Regions from separate parts of the Bilifractor sp. HCP3S3_D3 genome, predicted to be linked through region 2. Evidence: predicted binding sites of a transcription regulator. Region 2 holds the regulator's gene; the other holds the start of a gene.
The links. Region 2 encodes HrcA, which represses chaperone genes, less so after heat shock. Its sites were predicted from a motif close to TGTTAGCACTCNNNNNNNNNGAGTGCTAACA; they were not measured.
Positions count from the first base shown of each region.

Region 1: the regulator HrcA is predicted to act here: its motif matches at 1,975-2,005, upstream of htpG (molecular chaperone HtpG).

Region 1 is NZ_JBQHWP010000013.1:33,499-41,206, reverse strand. Features, by position in the region: gene ACTNDI_RS09155 (HAD family hydrolase) at 146-832, shown strand; gene ACTNDI_RS09150 (HAD family hydrolase) at 822-1,652, shown strand; gene htpG (molecular chaperone HtpG) at 2,222-4,516, shown strand; gene ACTNDI_RS09140 (DUF5721 family protein) at 4,678-5,193, opposite strand; gene ACTNDI_RS09135 (hypothetical protein) at 5,401-5,775, shown strand; gene ACTNDI_RS09130 (cold-shock protein) at 6,251-6,451, opposite strand; gene ACTNDI_RS09125 (dihydroorotase) at 6,799-7,708, shown strand, end outside.
Region 2 is NZ_JBQHWP010000007.1:105,316-113,023, reverse strand. Features, by position in the region: gene upp (uracil phosphoribosyltransferase) at 1-327, shown strand, start outside; gene ACTNDI_RS05995 (deoxycytidylate deaminase) at 459-947, shown strand; gene ACTNDI_RS05990 (cupin domain-containing protein) at 1,044-1,403, shown strand; gene hrcA (heat-inducible transcriptional repressor HrcA) at 1,949-3,043, shown strand; gene grpE (nucleotide exchange factor GrpE) at 3,226-3,903, shown strand; gene dnaK (molecular chaperone DnaK) at 3,942-5,831, shown strand; gene dnaJ (molecular chaperone DnaJ) at 5,937-7,091, shown strand; gene prmA (50S ribosomal protein L11 methyltransferase) at 7,567-7,708, shown strand, end outside.

The sequences.
Region 1 (7,708 bases), on a different contig from region 2:
TCCTGATACGAAGAACAGGCGGGAGTTGTCCGGGTCAGTAACGGAGAATGAAGATGACTCTGCAGGAAGTAAAATCCTGGAAGGCGGGATCTTTGAAAGTGTTGCACACCGGGGATTTCCGGAAGAGAGAAAGGAAGAGCAGGAAATGATAAAGGCATGTATTTTTGATCTTGACGGTACACTTACGAAGACGCAGGAGTCCATTGCGCGTCCGGTCAATATGACACTGGAGCATTTCGGGCTTCCTGCGATGCCGGTGGAGAATTACAATTACTACGCGGGGGATGGCCTCGACAACGCACTTAAAAGAGCACTGAAGGATGCGGGTGATCCGGAGCTGAAACATTATGAGGAGGGAAGACCGCTGTGCCGGAAATGGTTTGTCGAGAATTCGCTGTATCATGTGAAACCTTACCCGCACATTGTGGAGATGCTGAAAGAACTGAAGAAACGGAAGATCCGCCTTGCTGTATTTTCCAACAAGATGCATCAGGGAGCAATCGATGTGGTGACGGCAATCTTCGGACCGGATACCTTCGACCATATTCAGGGACAGACCGACACTGTGCCGATCAAACCGGATCCGCAGGGGGTCTATGAGATTCTCAGGGAGTTCGGGGTGAATAAGACAGAGGCACTGTACTTCGGTGACACCAATACCGACATGCTCACAGGTCATAATGCAGGCCTTTTTACCGTCGGGGTGACATGGGGGTTCCGTCCGAGAACGGAGCTTGAGGAATATCGGGCAGACGATATTGTCGATGATCCTATGGAGATCGTTGATCTTGTGGATCGATTTAATTCGAGGGGAAAGGAAAATGTCAGATAAAAGAATTCCATCGATAAGAATTCCGTCGAATATCCGTCTCATTGCAAGTGATTTGGACGGGACACTGCTTCAGGGAGACGCACAAAGGCTGAAACCCAATACCTGCGAGCTGATTCACAGGCTGACTGACAGAGGAATTATTTTTCTCGCAGCGAGCGGAAGACAGTATGCCAATCTGCAGAGACTCTTTGCTCCTGTTCGCAGCGAGATCGCGTATCTCTGCGAGAACGGCTGCCTCAGCTTCTATGAAGGCGAGATGGTGCACAGAGTGACCATGGACCGGGCACTGGGACAGGAGATCATGCGCGAGATCATAGGGACGCCGTCCGCCGAGGTGCTCCTGTCGGGAGTGAATACAAGCTACATTCAGCCGAAGGACATGAGCTATTATTATCATATGCGGGATGTGGTCGGCAACAATGTCACACTGGTGCCGGATATTCTGAAGACGGAGGAGCCGTATTTCAAGATTTCCATCTACGAGAGGAACGGTCTTACCGATGAGGAAATCGCGTTCTGGCAGGAAAGATTTGGAAGATACGCAACGGTTGTTACGGGCGGAAATGACTGGCTCGATATCATGCCGCTTCATGTGAATAAGGGAACCGGAATCCGGAAACTGCTGGAGAAGCTCGATGTGCGGCCGGAGGAATGCATGGCCTTCGGGGATAACTATAACGATATGGAGATGATGAAGCTGGTCGGCTGGCCGGTTGCGGTGGACAATGCCAAACCGGAAATTCTCGCCGCAAGCCGTGACCATACGTCGACGGTGGAGGAATACCTTGAGAAAATATTGTCAGGCGATTTTAGCGGATAATGTTGCTTCGCATCGCTCCATGCTCATACCTGTTGTCGTCGCTAATGTTCTTACCCACTGGTGAGCAAGCTCCCCGCGGGCCAAGAACATTGCGACTGGACTTATACAGTACCGGCTATACGATACATTGTGCCACACACTGTATAAGTCCCCGCGTCACTTCGCTGCTTCGCAGCTTCCGTGCCGCTAACAGGTATGATCATTCTCGCGTTGCTTGGCATCGCTCCATGCTCATACCTGTTGTCGTCGCTAATGTTCTTACTCACTGGTGAGCAAGCTCCCCATGGGCCAAGAACATTGCGACTGGACTTATACAGTACCTTACTAGCACTCGATAAAAACGAGTGCTAATTTTTCCTTGACTTTCTGTAATAAGGGTACTAATATAACACTTGTCGGGTATAAAATGAATACCGGTCATAATGACAGAAATCACAGCCGGAATGGTCCGCGAAGTCGGGTTTCCACAGACAGCGGATCATCAGCGGCGATAACATAAATATCCATTTTCCTGACGGGGATATGTCACGAAAATGAAGGATCAAAAGTGAAAAGGAGTGTGTATTAGTATGGAAATGAGACATGGAAATCTGTCGATTAACAGCGACAACATTTTTCCAATAATCAAGAAATGGATGTATTCGGATAAGGATATCTTTATCCGGGAACTGATTTCGAACGGATCCGATGCCATAACCAAGAGAAAAAAGCTGGATGCCGTAGGTGAGGTAAGGCTTCCGGAGGGATATAAGCCGAAGATCACAGTATCGGTTAACGATAAGGAAAAAACACTGAAATTCACCGATAACGGAATTGGTATGACAGCGGACGAGGTAATCCGTGACATCACAGAGATTGCTTTTTCCGGCGCGACGGAATTTCTGGAAAAGTATAAGGATAAGGCGGACAGCGACCAGATCATCGGACATTTCGGACTCGGATTCTATTCTGCATTCATGGTAGCGGATCTGGTGGAAATCGATACATTGAGTTTCCGTGAGGGAGCGGAGGCCGTTCACTGGGAGTGCGACGGCGGTACAGAGTATGATATGAGCGAGGGCACCCGTACCGAGGCAGGGACAACGATCACACTGCACCTGGCAGAGGATAGTCTGGAATTCGCCAACGAGTACAAGGTACGTGAAACTCTGGAGAAATACTGCTCCTTCATGCCGGTAGAAATTTATCTTGAGAATGAGACGAAAGAGCCGGAGACGGAGATCATCGATGAAAAGGACCTCAAGGATACCGATGTTGTCATTGAGCATATCCATGAGGACGCGAAGTACGAGGAGAAGAAAAATGATAAGGGCGAGACCGAAAAGGTCGAGACCAGCCCGGAGAAAAATCAGGTAAAGATTCAGAAGCGGCCGGTATCCATCAGTGATACGCATCCACTGTGGACAAAGCAGCCCAGTCAGTGCACAGATGAGGAGTACAAGGAATTTTACCGCCATGTATTCCTGGATTACAAGGAGCCGCTGTTCTGGATTCATCTGAATATGGATTATCCGTTCCGCCTGAAGGGCATTCTGTACTTCCCGAGAATCAACACGGAATACGAGTCCATTGAGGGAAAAATCAAGCTGTACAACAACCAGGTATTCATCGCGGATAATATTAAGGAAGTTATCCCGGAATATCTGCTCCTGCTCAAGGGCGTGATTGACTGCCCGGATCTGCCCCTCAACGTCTCCCGTTCTGCGCTTCAGAATGACGGTTTCGCGCAGAAGATTTCCGATTACATCTCAAAGAAGGTTGCGGACAAGCTCTCAGGCATGTGCAAGACCAAGAGAGAAGAATATGAGAAATACTGGAACGACATCAGTCCGTTCATCAAGTTCGGAACGCTGAAGGATCCCAAGTTCTCTGAGAGAATGATGGACTACATCCTCTATGAGGATCTCGACGGCAAGTATCACACGCTGAAAGATATCATCGCCGCCAATACTCCTGAAAAGACTGAGGAAGAGAAAACAGGGGGAAGCGCAGAAGACAAGAGCAAAGCGGCAGATGCGAAGGAATCTGAGACGGGTGCCGATGGTGAGAAGAAGCCTGAGGCAGAAGCTTCAGAAGAGAGTAAATCCGGTGAGGCGGACCAGAAGGACGACAAGAAGGATGCACCGAAGATCACGATCTATTATGTGACAAATGAGGTGCAGCAGAGCCAGTACATCAACATGTTCCGGAGCCAGAAGAAACAGGCTTATAAGCTGGTCCATACCATCGACGCTCCGTTTATCTCCCATGTGGAGCAGCTGAATGAAAATCTTCATTTCCAGAGAATCGATGCGGATCTCACCGATGATATGAAGGAAGACAGCGAATCTCTGAAGGAAGAGAGCAAGGATCTGCAGGAGCTCTTCCGCAAGGTTCTGAACAAGAGTCAGCTGTCCGTCCGGGTGGAGAATCTGAAGGATCCCAGTGTTTCAGCCATGGTCACGATCTCCGAGGAGATGCGCCGTTATAGCGAGATGATGCGCATGTACGGAATGGCGGACAAGAACATCAACGTGGATGAACTCGAGGGACAGCAGACACTTGTTCTGAATGCAAAGCATCCGCTTGTGAAATATGTATTCGAGCATAAGGCATCCGAGGATGTCAGCCTCTTCTGTGAGCAGCTTTATGATCTGGCAGTTATCAGCAACCGCGCTCTGACTCCGGATGAGATGACAAAGTTCATCAGCAGGAGCAATGAGATCATGGTAAAGCTTGCAGAGAACGCGAAGCCAGCGGGAAAAGCCCAGATCAAAAAGGCAGATACAGCAAAGAAAGAAGTGAAAGCGTCGGAGAAGAAGGACACCAAGGCACCGGCCAAGAAGACTTCAAAGGAATCAAAGGACGAGAAGAAATCTGAATAAGCAAGATTGAAAGCAGAGCGGGATAAAAACGCGAGGTGGGCGTTTTTCCCGCTCCTTTTGTGTTCGCGCAAAACATTTTCCTGGTATTCGTATAAAATATTTCCTTGTATTTACACAAAAAAACACATTCCGATATTTGTACAACAACAATTTAAAGGTGATCAGTCGAGCCCGCAGGCGGTGAAAAATTTCTGCACATACCGGTCCCACGCCTGGTCAACGGAGTGATCCAGCGTAAAGACCCGGAGGGAGGATCCGGTAGTTACAGTCAGTGTCTGATTCCGGTATTGAATGTTCAGGAACAGTCCAAGGATATCATCCGGATCGTAATTCAGTTCGTTCTTTTCCATAAAACGCCGGATCTGTCCGGCACTCAGCTGGAAGACAAAACGGAAGGAGAGAGGAAGCCTGCGGCCTTTCAGGATCTGTACGCAGAAGGATCGGATATCCCTCCAGTGCACAAGAGATTCCCGGTGTGTCTGTGGGTTCGTGACTTTGTTCGTGATTCCGTCATCTGAAGCGTCGCCCTCATAATATTCCGGGTGAGCCTGACCGTCGATGGAAAATGTGGTAAAGGTTGTGATCTGCGCCTCCGAGACCAGAAAACGGTCGAACGTTTCCTTCAGAAGAAGGTGATTCATGAAGCTGCCGACATGTTCAATCTGTAATGCGATCATAGTAAAAACCTCCGAAATACAGTATCCATTATAATAGACTTCCGGGTATCTCACAATCCGGGAATTTACGGATTGTGCTTTGCATTTGATTGGAATTGTTGTATACTGTTTACATTGGGCCGACGCAGGAATTATGGCAGATGCTGAGAAATTTCTGCCCGAATCAGCCGGAGCCCGGATCAAGAGACAGGTAAGGAGTATGTTGGAATGAGTCAGGAAAAGGTCGATTTATATAAGGAAGAGAAAAAGAACCGCAAGAAAATCATGCGGAGAGAAAAGATCAGAACGAGACTGACCGTAGTTGCAGTTGTGGCCGTTTTCGGTATTCTGATCGGCTGGTTCAGCTGGGCGGTATATAATAATGTAAAGAACAATCAGGCGACTACGGCAAAGGCAACGACGACGGAGCTTGACCTCTCTGCCATCGAATCCTACACGACAGCTTTAAACAGCTATGTCACAGAGCAGAAGACAGGTTCTGACAGCACTTCAACTGAAGCATCATCTGCGACAGCATCAGACAGCAGCGCAGCATCTGCTTCCTCGGACGCATCCGTATCATCGGCGTCGGCTGCGCAGTGACGGATTCCGGCAGAACGAGAGAATGATTTCTCCCGTCAATGCCCATAAGTGCCATGCATGACAGCAGTCATAGAGGAAGCGCAGGCATAAAAGATATTTTACAGCAGCAGCCATAGGGATTATGTATGGCAGCAATAATATAGCACAAGATCTACAAGGCGTTCTGCGAGAGCAGGGCGCCTTTTTGAGATGCGTCAGCAGAGGAAACCGCTTTTTTGAGATGCGCCAGCAGAGAAAAACCGCCTTTTTGGGATGCGCCAACAGAGAAAACCCGCTTTTCAAAGATGAGACAGCAGAAAAAAACCGCCTTCCGGAGCGGAAGACGGTGATTTTTCGATTGAACTGATTATAACGTGTGCAAACACTTGATGCGTAACTTAATATCTATATATATAAATCAATGCTTCAAAATGCTGTAACAAGAAAAGCAATTCTTTCGATGTCTGGATTAGTGATTCGGGTTCATTCGCTGAAATTACAGTTTAACAACGTTTGCTGCCTGCATTCCCTTTGCGCCTTCAACCAGATCATAGGAAACAGCCTGGCCCTCGTCCAGAGATTTGAATCCCTCACCCTGGATTGCTGAGAAGTGAACAAATACGTCCTTTCCGTCCTCACCAGTGATGAAACCATAACCTTTTTCAGCATTGAACCACTTAACAGTGCCCTTGTTCATTTGAAGTACCTCCATACTTACTAAGAAAAATAATGAATCGGTGAAGCTTTCACCGTGATTTGATTATAGGTTTGAAAGGTTGAAAAGTCAAGAAAATTTGAACAATTCGACTTTCTTTTCAGTGGCCTCTTCAACGGACTCCGGGGCAGTATCGGCAAAGTTTTTCGCTTTTTTCACGCTTTTTTCCGGGAGCTCTTTTCCATGACAAGACAAGGGGTGATTCTTGAATTCTCAGGCACCATCTTGTATACTGTAAACGGAAATTTATGCCCGGGACAGGAAAGGCACAAAAGAAGGTTTGATGAAATCCGGCCGGATGTCCCTCATACGGAAAGGCAGAAATCGTTATGGATACAATTCTGATAAGAAACGGCAGAATCATCGATCCGGACACCCGTTTTGACGGCATCGCTGATCTCTATCTGTCCGGAGGAAAAATCACCAGAGTCGCGAAAAAGATAACAGAAAAGGCGGACCGGGAGATCGACGCAAGGGGCATGTGGATCATGCCCGGGCTGATCGATCTGCATGTGCATCTTCGTGATCCGGGGCTTACCTGGAAGGAAGATGTGACTACCGGCTCGAAGGCGGCTGCCAGAGGAGGCATTACCACCATCGTTGCGATGCCAAATACAAAACCGGTCTGTGACAGCCCGGACCGCATCGACTATGTTATGCACAAGGCGGAGCATACCGCGTCGATTCATGTGCTTCAGGCCGGAGCGGTCACTGAGGGGCAGGCCGGTGAAAAGCTGGCCGATATCAGAGGAATGGCGAAGCATGGGATCCCCGCTGTTTCCGAGGATGGAAAGTCGGTCATGAACGCTGAGCTTGCGCGGGAGGCAATGAAAATCTGCCGTGAACTGAACATTCCGTTTCTGGATCACTGCGAGGACAGGAATCTCGTACAGGGCGGCTGTGTGAATGCGGATGAGATATCCAGAGCTGAGGGCCTTCCCGGTATCACAAATTCGGTGGAGGATGTCATCATCGCGAGAGACATGATCCTTGCTCATGAGACAGGTGCACATCTTCATCTCTGTCACTGCTCCACGAAGGGAAGCTACGAGATGCTGAAGGCGGCAAAAGAAAAAGGCTGGGATGTGTCCGGCGAGGTCTGCCCGCATCATTTCATTCTGACGAGCAGCGACAGAGTGCACGGCGACACGAACTACAAAATGAATCCGCCGCTGCGCACCGAAGAGGACAGAAAGGCACTCTGCAGGGGGCTGGCTGAGGGAGTATTTGAAGCAATCA
Region 2 (7,708 bases):
ATGTACAGAGATCCGGAATCTCTTCAGCCGGTGGAGTATTACTGCAAGCTCCCCTCCGACATTGAAGAACGTGAGGTTTTTGTGGTAGATCCGATGCTGGCGACCGGAGGCTCTGCCTGTGACGCGATTCGTCAGCTGAAAAAGCATGGATGCCAGAAAATTCATTTTCTCTGTATCATTGCGGCACCGCAGGGACTGGAGCGCCTGAAGAAGGAACATCCGGATGTATCCATCGTGGTAGGCGCGCTGGACGATCATCTGAATGAACAAGGATACATTGTGCCCGGACTCGGCGACGCGGGAGACAGAATTTTCGGAACAAAGTAAAGCGCCGACATGTTGTGAACGGGGATACACACGGTATAAGCTGCGGATTGCCCATGCTTCGTACACTTGCGATCCTACAGGCGATCTGTCTGCGTTTTCGAAGGGCTTATACACAGAATGCTGGAGGAACGATGTCAGATAAGCGAAAAGATTATATTTCCTGGGATGAGTATTTTATGGCAGTTGCCAAGCTGGCAGGCATGCGTTCCAAGGATCCGAATTCCCAGGTGGGATGCTGTATCGTGAGCCAGGACAACAAGATTCTTTCCATCGGCTATAATGGATTTCCGAGAGGCTGCTCCGATGATGCCTTTCCGTGGGCCAGAAGCAACGAGGATCCGCTGAAAACAAAGTATGTCTACGTGACGCACAGCGAGCTGAACGCGATCCTGAATTACCGGGGTGGAAGTCTCGAAGGGGCAAAGCTGTATGTCTCGCTTTTCCCGTGTAATGAATGTGCGAAGGCAATTATCCAGGCGGGAATCCGGAAGGTTATCTATGATGACGACAAGTATGACAAAACACCTTCCGTCATTGCATCGAAAATGATGTTTCAGGCAGCTGGAGTAGAGTTTGAAAAATATAACTCCTCGGGCAGGATACTCACAATCCGTGTCTGAGAAAAAACAGAATGTCAACACATACAGGTCAGGGTTCAATATTCAGGATAAGGACAAGTGCATCGGCTTTAAAAACCAGACAGGAGGGGACAGGAAATGGTCCGTAAAGAGAACGTTACTTATGTAGATGGCCTTGCAGGAGGAAGAGGAAGAGCAAAGGTTTCCCATATTGTGTCCAGGGAGGAGCTTATGGGGCATGGAAGGATGTACGCAAAGGTTACACTTCCGCCAGGCGCAAGCGTAGGCTGGCATCAGCATGTACATGACACGGAGCCTTACTATATTCTGAAGGGCCACGGTGATTTTATTGATAATGACCACAGGATTTATCATGTGTCAGCCGGAGACGTCTGCGTGATTGAGGTCGGACAGTATCACAGCATGGAGAACAATTCGGACGATGATCTGGAGTTCATGGCATTGATCTACAATGAAGCCGGGTATCTGAACGACTGACAGGAACAGATACGTGGTCAGTGCGGCGAAGGACATCTGACACGTGACATATGGCGAGGAACACATGCCATACTACATACTAAGCAGTGACAAGTCCCTGACATTTTAATAGAAGCATTACAAATGATTCAACAGAAGCATTACAAGGGATAAAGCTGCGCTCTTGCGCGGTATTATATGCCGACAGGCAGCAGGCTGGAGCAGACAGGGAACTGTGACGGCCTGTTTTTTTTACGCGAACAGTGAGCCGCAGCCGAATGCGAAGTGTTGGATTTTCTGATAGGTCATTCCTTCCGGAGGATTGTTCAAATATTTTTTGCGATGAATTGCCATAAGAATTAACCCGAAAATAATTTGCCATTAGCGCCGCGCTCAATTCACCGCGCATTCACCGCGCAACAGCAAAAGTAGTTGACAAAAAAATAATGCAGTGCTATCTTATGAAACATAGGCGTTAGCACTCTGCAATTTAGAGTGCTGACAAACCGGCAAAGGGAACGATCCTGCCGGAGATCAATCCTCAGAAGGAAGAAAGGAGCCAAGGAGTGGGAGAAGATTTGGATGAACGAAAAAAGACGATTCTAAAGGCTATTATCCAGACATACCTGGAGACGGGAGAGCCTGTCGGATCACGGACAATTTCCAAATACACAGACCTGAATCTAAGCTCCGCGACCATCCGAAATGAGATGTCGGATCTGGAGGAAATGGGGTATATTATTCAGCCGCATACTTCGTCCGGACGGATTCCCTCCGATAAGGGATATCGGCTTTATGTAAACGAGCTGATACAGAAAACAAATCAGGATGCTGAAGCACAGACGCTGATGATTCAGAAAACGGATCGTATGGAGAAGGTACTGAAGCAGGTCGTGGATGTGCTGGCACAGAACACCAATTATGCGACAATGATTGCGGGACCGTCGTATCATCAGAACTCATTGAAGTTCATTCAGTTGTCCCGGATCAATGAGAAACAGCTTCTCGCGGTAGTGGTGGCACAGGGGAATCTGGTCAAAAACCAGATGATTGACCTCAAGGAATCTATTGATGAAGACGATATTCTGAAACTGAATCTGCTTCTGAACAACGAGCTGAACGGAAAGACAATCGGCGAGATCAATCTGGACATGATCACTCGGATGAAGCAGCAGGCAGGCATTCATAGCGAAGTCATCAGCAGTGTGATCGATGCAGTGGCAGAGACCATACAGCCGGGAGAGGAGGACATGCCGATCTATCTGAGCGGTGCGACAAATATTTTCGACTATCCGGAACTTGCGGATTCGAAAAAAGCCAAGGAGCTGATGACCGCGTTCGGAGATAAGAAGGAACTGGCTGAGATGATCCGCGAGACGGCTCCGGGCGAGGAAGCCTCGAACGGGATCACCGCCTATATCGGGAACGAATCCCCGATTCAGGGCATGAAGGACTGCTCCGTTGTCACCGCAAACTACAATCTTGGAAACGGGATGAAAGGAACGGTCGCTATTGTAGGCCCTCGGAGAATGGATTATAAGAAAGTAGTAGAAAATCTGAAGCAGCTGAAATCACAGATGAATGCTCTCTTTGGAAACGGAGACGCCAAGCTCGAGACCTCGTCCGATCATGACATTATCGATGACAGCACAGAGTCCTAGCAGACCGGGATCCGGGAGTACACGAAGAAGTGATTAATCCATGCGGAGATTCACATTAGATTTAGAAGCAATAAAAACAGAAAGGCGGGACAGACATGGCAGACGTGAATAACAGCAGGCGGGGCGCCGACGGGGCAGACCCGAAAGCAGAGGAAAAAAGAGCCATGAAGAAGGATAATCATATGAACGAAGAAAAAGCAAAAGATACAGAGAAACGTACAGCAGAAGCAGATACGATGAAGGAAGAGAAGACAGAAAAGGAAGACGGAGTTCGTAACGGAAAAGCCGCGGATCAGACCCAAGAGAAGGCAAGGCAGAATGAAGCCGGGAAATCTGATTCCAAAGAGAAGCAGGATGAGGCGAAAAGCGACGGCTCTGTGGAAAATGGTGATAATGCGAAAGGATCCGGTTCCGGGAAAAAGATAAAAAAGGACAAGAAGGATGAGAAGATTGAAGAACTCACCGACAGACTGCAGCGTCAGATGGCTGAGTTCGACAATTTCCGCAAGCGCACGGAGAGAGAAAAATCCGAGATGTTCGATATGGGCGCGAGAGATGTTATCGAGAAGATCCTTCCGGTGGTCGATAATTTTGAAAGAGGACTTGCCGGAGCGGATGAGTCGGATTCGTTCGTTCAGGGGATGAACAAGATTTACAAGCAGATGACGAAGATCCTGACAGATATGGGCGTTGAGACCATCGAGGCGGAGGGCGCCGAGTTTGATCCGAATCTTCATAATGCGGTGATGCATGAGGACAACCCGGATGTCGGTGAAAACATCATCACACAGGAGCTTCAGAAGGGATATAAGTACAAGGATGTCGTAGTTCGTCACAGTATGGTGAAGGTGGCCAACTGACATTACAGAAAAACAGATCCGATCAGGAGGAAAATAGAATGGGAAAAATTATCGGTATTGACCTTGGTACAACAAACAGCTGTGTAGCCGTTATGGAAGGTGGAAAACCCACCGTTATCGCGAACGCGGAAGGAAGCCGTACGACCCCGTCCGTTGTTGCGTTCACAAAAACAGGAGAGCGTCTGGTAGGCGAGCCGGCAAAGCGTCAGGCAGTTACAAACGCGGATCATACGATTTCATCGATCAAGCGTCACATGGGCTCCGATTACAGAGTCACCATTGACGGCAAGAGCTACACTCCGCAGGAGATCTCCGCGATGATTCTGCAGAAGCTGAAGAGTGACGCGGAAGGCTATCTTGGAGAAAAGGTCACAGAGGCCGTCATCACCTGCCCGGCATATTTCAATGACGCACAGCGTCAGGCGACAAAGGACGCCGGCAAGATCGCCGGACTTGATGTAAAGCGTATCATCAACGAGCCGACAGCAGCGGCGCTGGCTTACGGCCTGGACAATGAGAAAGAGCAGAAGGTTATGGTATACGATCTCGGCGGCGGCACCTTCGATGTGTCCATCATCGAGATCGGCGACGGAGTCATCGAGGTACTGGCTACCGCCGGCAATAACCATCTGGGCGGCGACGACTTTGATAAGAGAGTTGCCGATTATATCGTAAGTGAATTCAAGAAGCAGGAAGGCATCGACCTCTCCGGCGACAAGATGGCGATGCAGAGAATCCGTGAGGCGGCAGAGAAGGCAAAGATCGAGCTTTCCAGCGCGACCACCACGAACATCAACCTTCCGTTCATCACCGCTACGGCGGACGGCGCAAAGCATCTGGATCTCAACCTGACAAAGGCAAAATTCGACGAGCTGACCGCAGATCTTGTGGAGGCGACCGCGGAGCCGGTAAGAACTGCTCTGAACGACGCAGGACTTACCGCATCTGACCTTGCGAAGGTTCTTCTGGTCGGTGGTTCCACACGTATCCCGGCGGTACAGGACAAGGTAAGACAGCTGACCGGACATGAGCCGAGCAAGAACCTGAACCCGGATGAGTGCGTGGCAATCGGCGCATCGATTCAGGGAGGCAAGCTGGCCGGAGATGCTGGAGCCGGAGACGTGCTTCTGCTCGATGTCACACCGCTGACCCTTTCCATTGAGACCATGGGAGGAATCGCGACACCGCTGATTCCGAGAAATACCACAATCCCGACGAAGAAGAGCCAGATCTTCTCCACGGCAGCGGACAATCAGACCGCAGTGGATATCAACGTCGTACAGGGTGAGCGTAAGTTCGCCAGAGACAATAAGTCCCTCGGACAGTTCCGTCTGGACGGAATCCCGCCGGCAATGCGTGGCGTTCCGCAGATCGAGGTAACCTTCGATATCGACGCGAACGGCATTGTAAACGTATCCGCAAAGGATCTCGGAACCGGCAAGGAGCAGCACATCACGATCACTTCCGGATCGAGCATGAGCGACGCGGAGATCGACAAGGCAGTCAAAGAGGCAGCGCAGTACGAGGCTGAGGACAAGAAGAGAAAGGAAGCCGTAGATACGAAGAATGAAGCGGATTCGACGGTATTCCAGGTAGAGAAGGCTCTGAAGGAAGTCGGCGACAAGGTGCCGGCGGATCAGAAGAGCGGCGTTGAGGCAGACCTGAACGCACTGAAGGATCTGCTCGCGAAGGCTCCGGCAGACGGAAGCCTGACTGACGCGCAGGTAACGGACATCAAGGCGGCGAAGGAGAAACTGATGAATTCTTCACAGGCTCTGTTCACGAAGATGTACGAGAACATGCAGCAGAATCAGGGCGGCCCGAATCCGGGCGCAGGCGCAGGCCCGCAGGGCGGCGCTCAGGGCGGAAGCAGCGCAGGCAATAACGGCGGCGATGACGTCGTAGACGCAGACTACAAGGAAGTCTGATTCAGATTACAGGAGACAGCGATGTTCCGGTCACGGGTTTCGATCCGTTCGGCCGGAACTCGTTCTCTGATTTTTAGAAACAGAAGCAGATTGTGAGGAAAATCAATGGCTGAAAAGAGAGACTATTACGAGGTCCTGGGGGTCGACAGGAATGCGGATGAGGAGACCATCAAGCGGGCGTATCGTAAGCTTGCAAAAAAATATCATCCGGACATGAATCCCGGAGATAAGGATGCGGCCGAGAAATTTGCGGAAGCCAGTGAAGCGTATTCCGTTCTGAGTGATCCGGACAAGAGAAGACAGTATGATCAGTTCGGCCATGCTGCCTTTGAGAATGGCGGCGCCGGTGGTGCCGGCGGTTTCGGAGGCTTTGACTTCAATGACATTTTCGGATCCGGTGGATTTGGCGACATTTTCGGCGATATTTTCGGCGGCGGCGGAAGAAGCAGCACAAACAATGGCCCCAGAAGAGGCGCATCTCTGAGAGCTATTGTGCACATTTCATTCGAGGAGGCTGTATTCGGCTGCAAGAAGGAAATTGAGCTGACGCTGAAGGATACCTGCAAGACGTGCGGCGGTTCAGGGGCAAGACCCGGAACTTCACCGGAGACCTGTCCCCATTGTCACGGAACCGGTCAGATCAGGCAGACCCAGCAGAGCATGTTCGGTATGATTCAGAATATCCAGACCTGTCCGCACTGCGGAGGAACCGGAAAGATCATCCGTGATAAATGCCCAGACTGTCATGGAAGTGGGTTCACTTCCTCCAGAAAGAAAATTCAGGTCGATATTCCGGCCGGAATTGACGACGGACAGAGCATCCGCATCCGCGACAAGGGAGAACCAGGCGTAAACGGAGGCCCGAGAGGGGATCTGCTTGTGCAGGTAGCGGTTGCTCCACATCCGATTTTTCAGCGTGACGGTGTGGATATCTATTCATCAGCACCGGTCAGCTTTGCGCAGGCTGCACTGGGCGGGGATATCCGGCTGAATACGGTGGACGGCGATGTGGTGTATACGGTGAAGCCGGGAACTCAGACGGGGACGAGAATCCGGCTGAGAGGAAAGGGCGTTCCATCGATCCACAACAAAAATGTGCGGGGCGATCAATATGTGACATTGATTGTGCAGACACCCACAAATCTTTCAAAAGAGGCAAAGGAGCTTCTGAGAGAATTTGATGCCGAAAGCGGCAATTCTCTGGGAAGCGAAGAAGAGCCGAAAAAGAAAAAGGTAAGATTCGGGCGGAAAAAAGAGTAACGCCCATACGATAATCGTGCCATAAACGGTAATAGTGAAGAGCGGATTTCCGGTGTATACAGCCGGATGATCAGGAGGCTGTCGCATTGGTCTGAGCAGGGCCGGTACGGCAGCCTCCTTGCAGTCCGGGAGGAGGTATTTCTCTATTCATTCTCATTTCAAAACCGCTCTTTCAGGAAAACCGCTCTTTCAGGAAAATCGCTCTTTCAGGAAATATTCCTTTTCAAGAAGTGAAAATACGGTTATACTTCAAGAGACGAAAAAGACCGTGCGGTATCTATACCCCGACATCGGGTCCATACAAACCGCATTGCCGGTGAGAAAGCATTTTTCTTTGGCGGCTTCTTTTTGTTTGCCATGGATCCGTACACGGTGTATGTCCTGAGAGGAAACGGTTGATCTATCGGGAATTGTTTTTATACTGCGCATCCGGGCAATCCGGTAAGCGTGTCGATGAATGAGAGGATTTACAGAGATGAAATGGAAGAAATACCGTTTAAAGACAATCGAAGACGCGGAGGATATAGTCATTGCAACGCTCTATGACTGTGGCATTGAAGGCGCTGAGATTGAGGACAAGAAGCCGCTTACCAGAGAAGAAAAGGAGCAGATGTTTG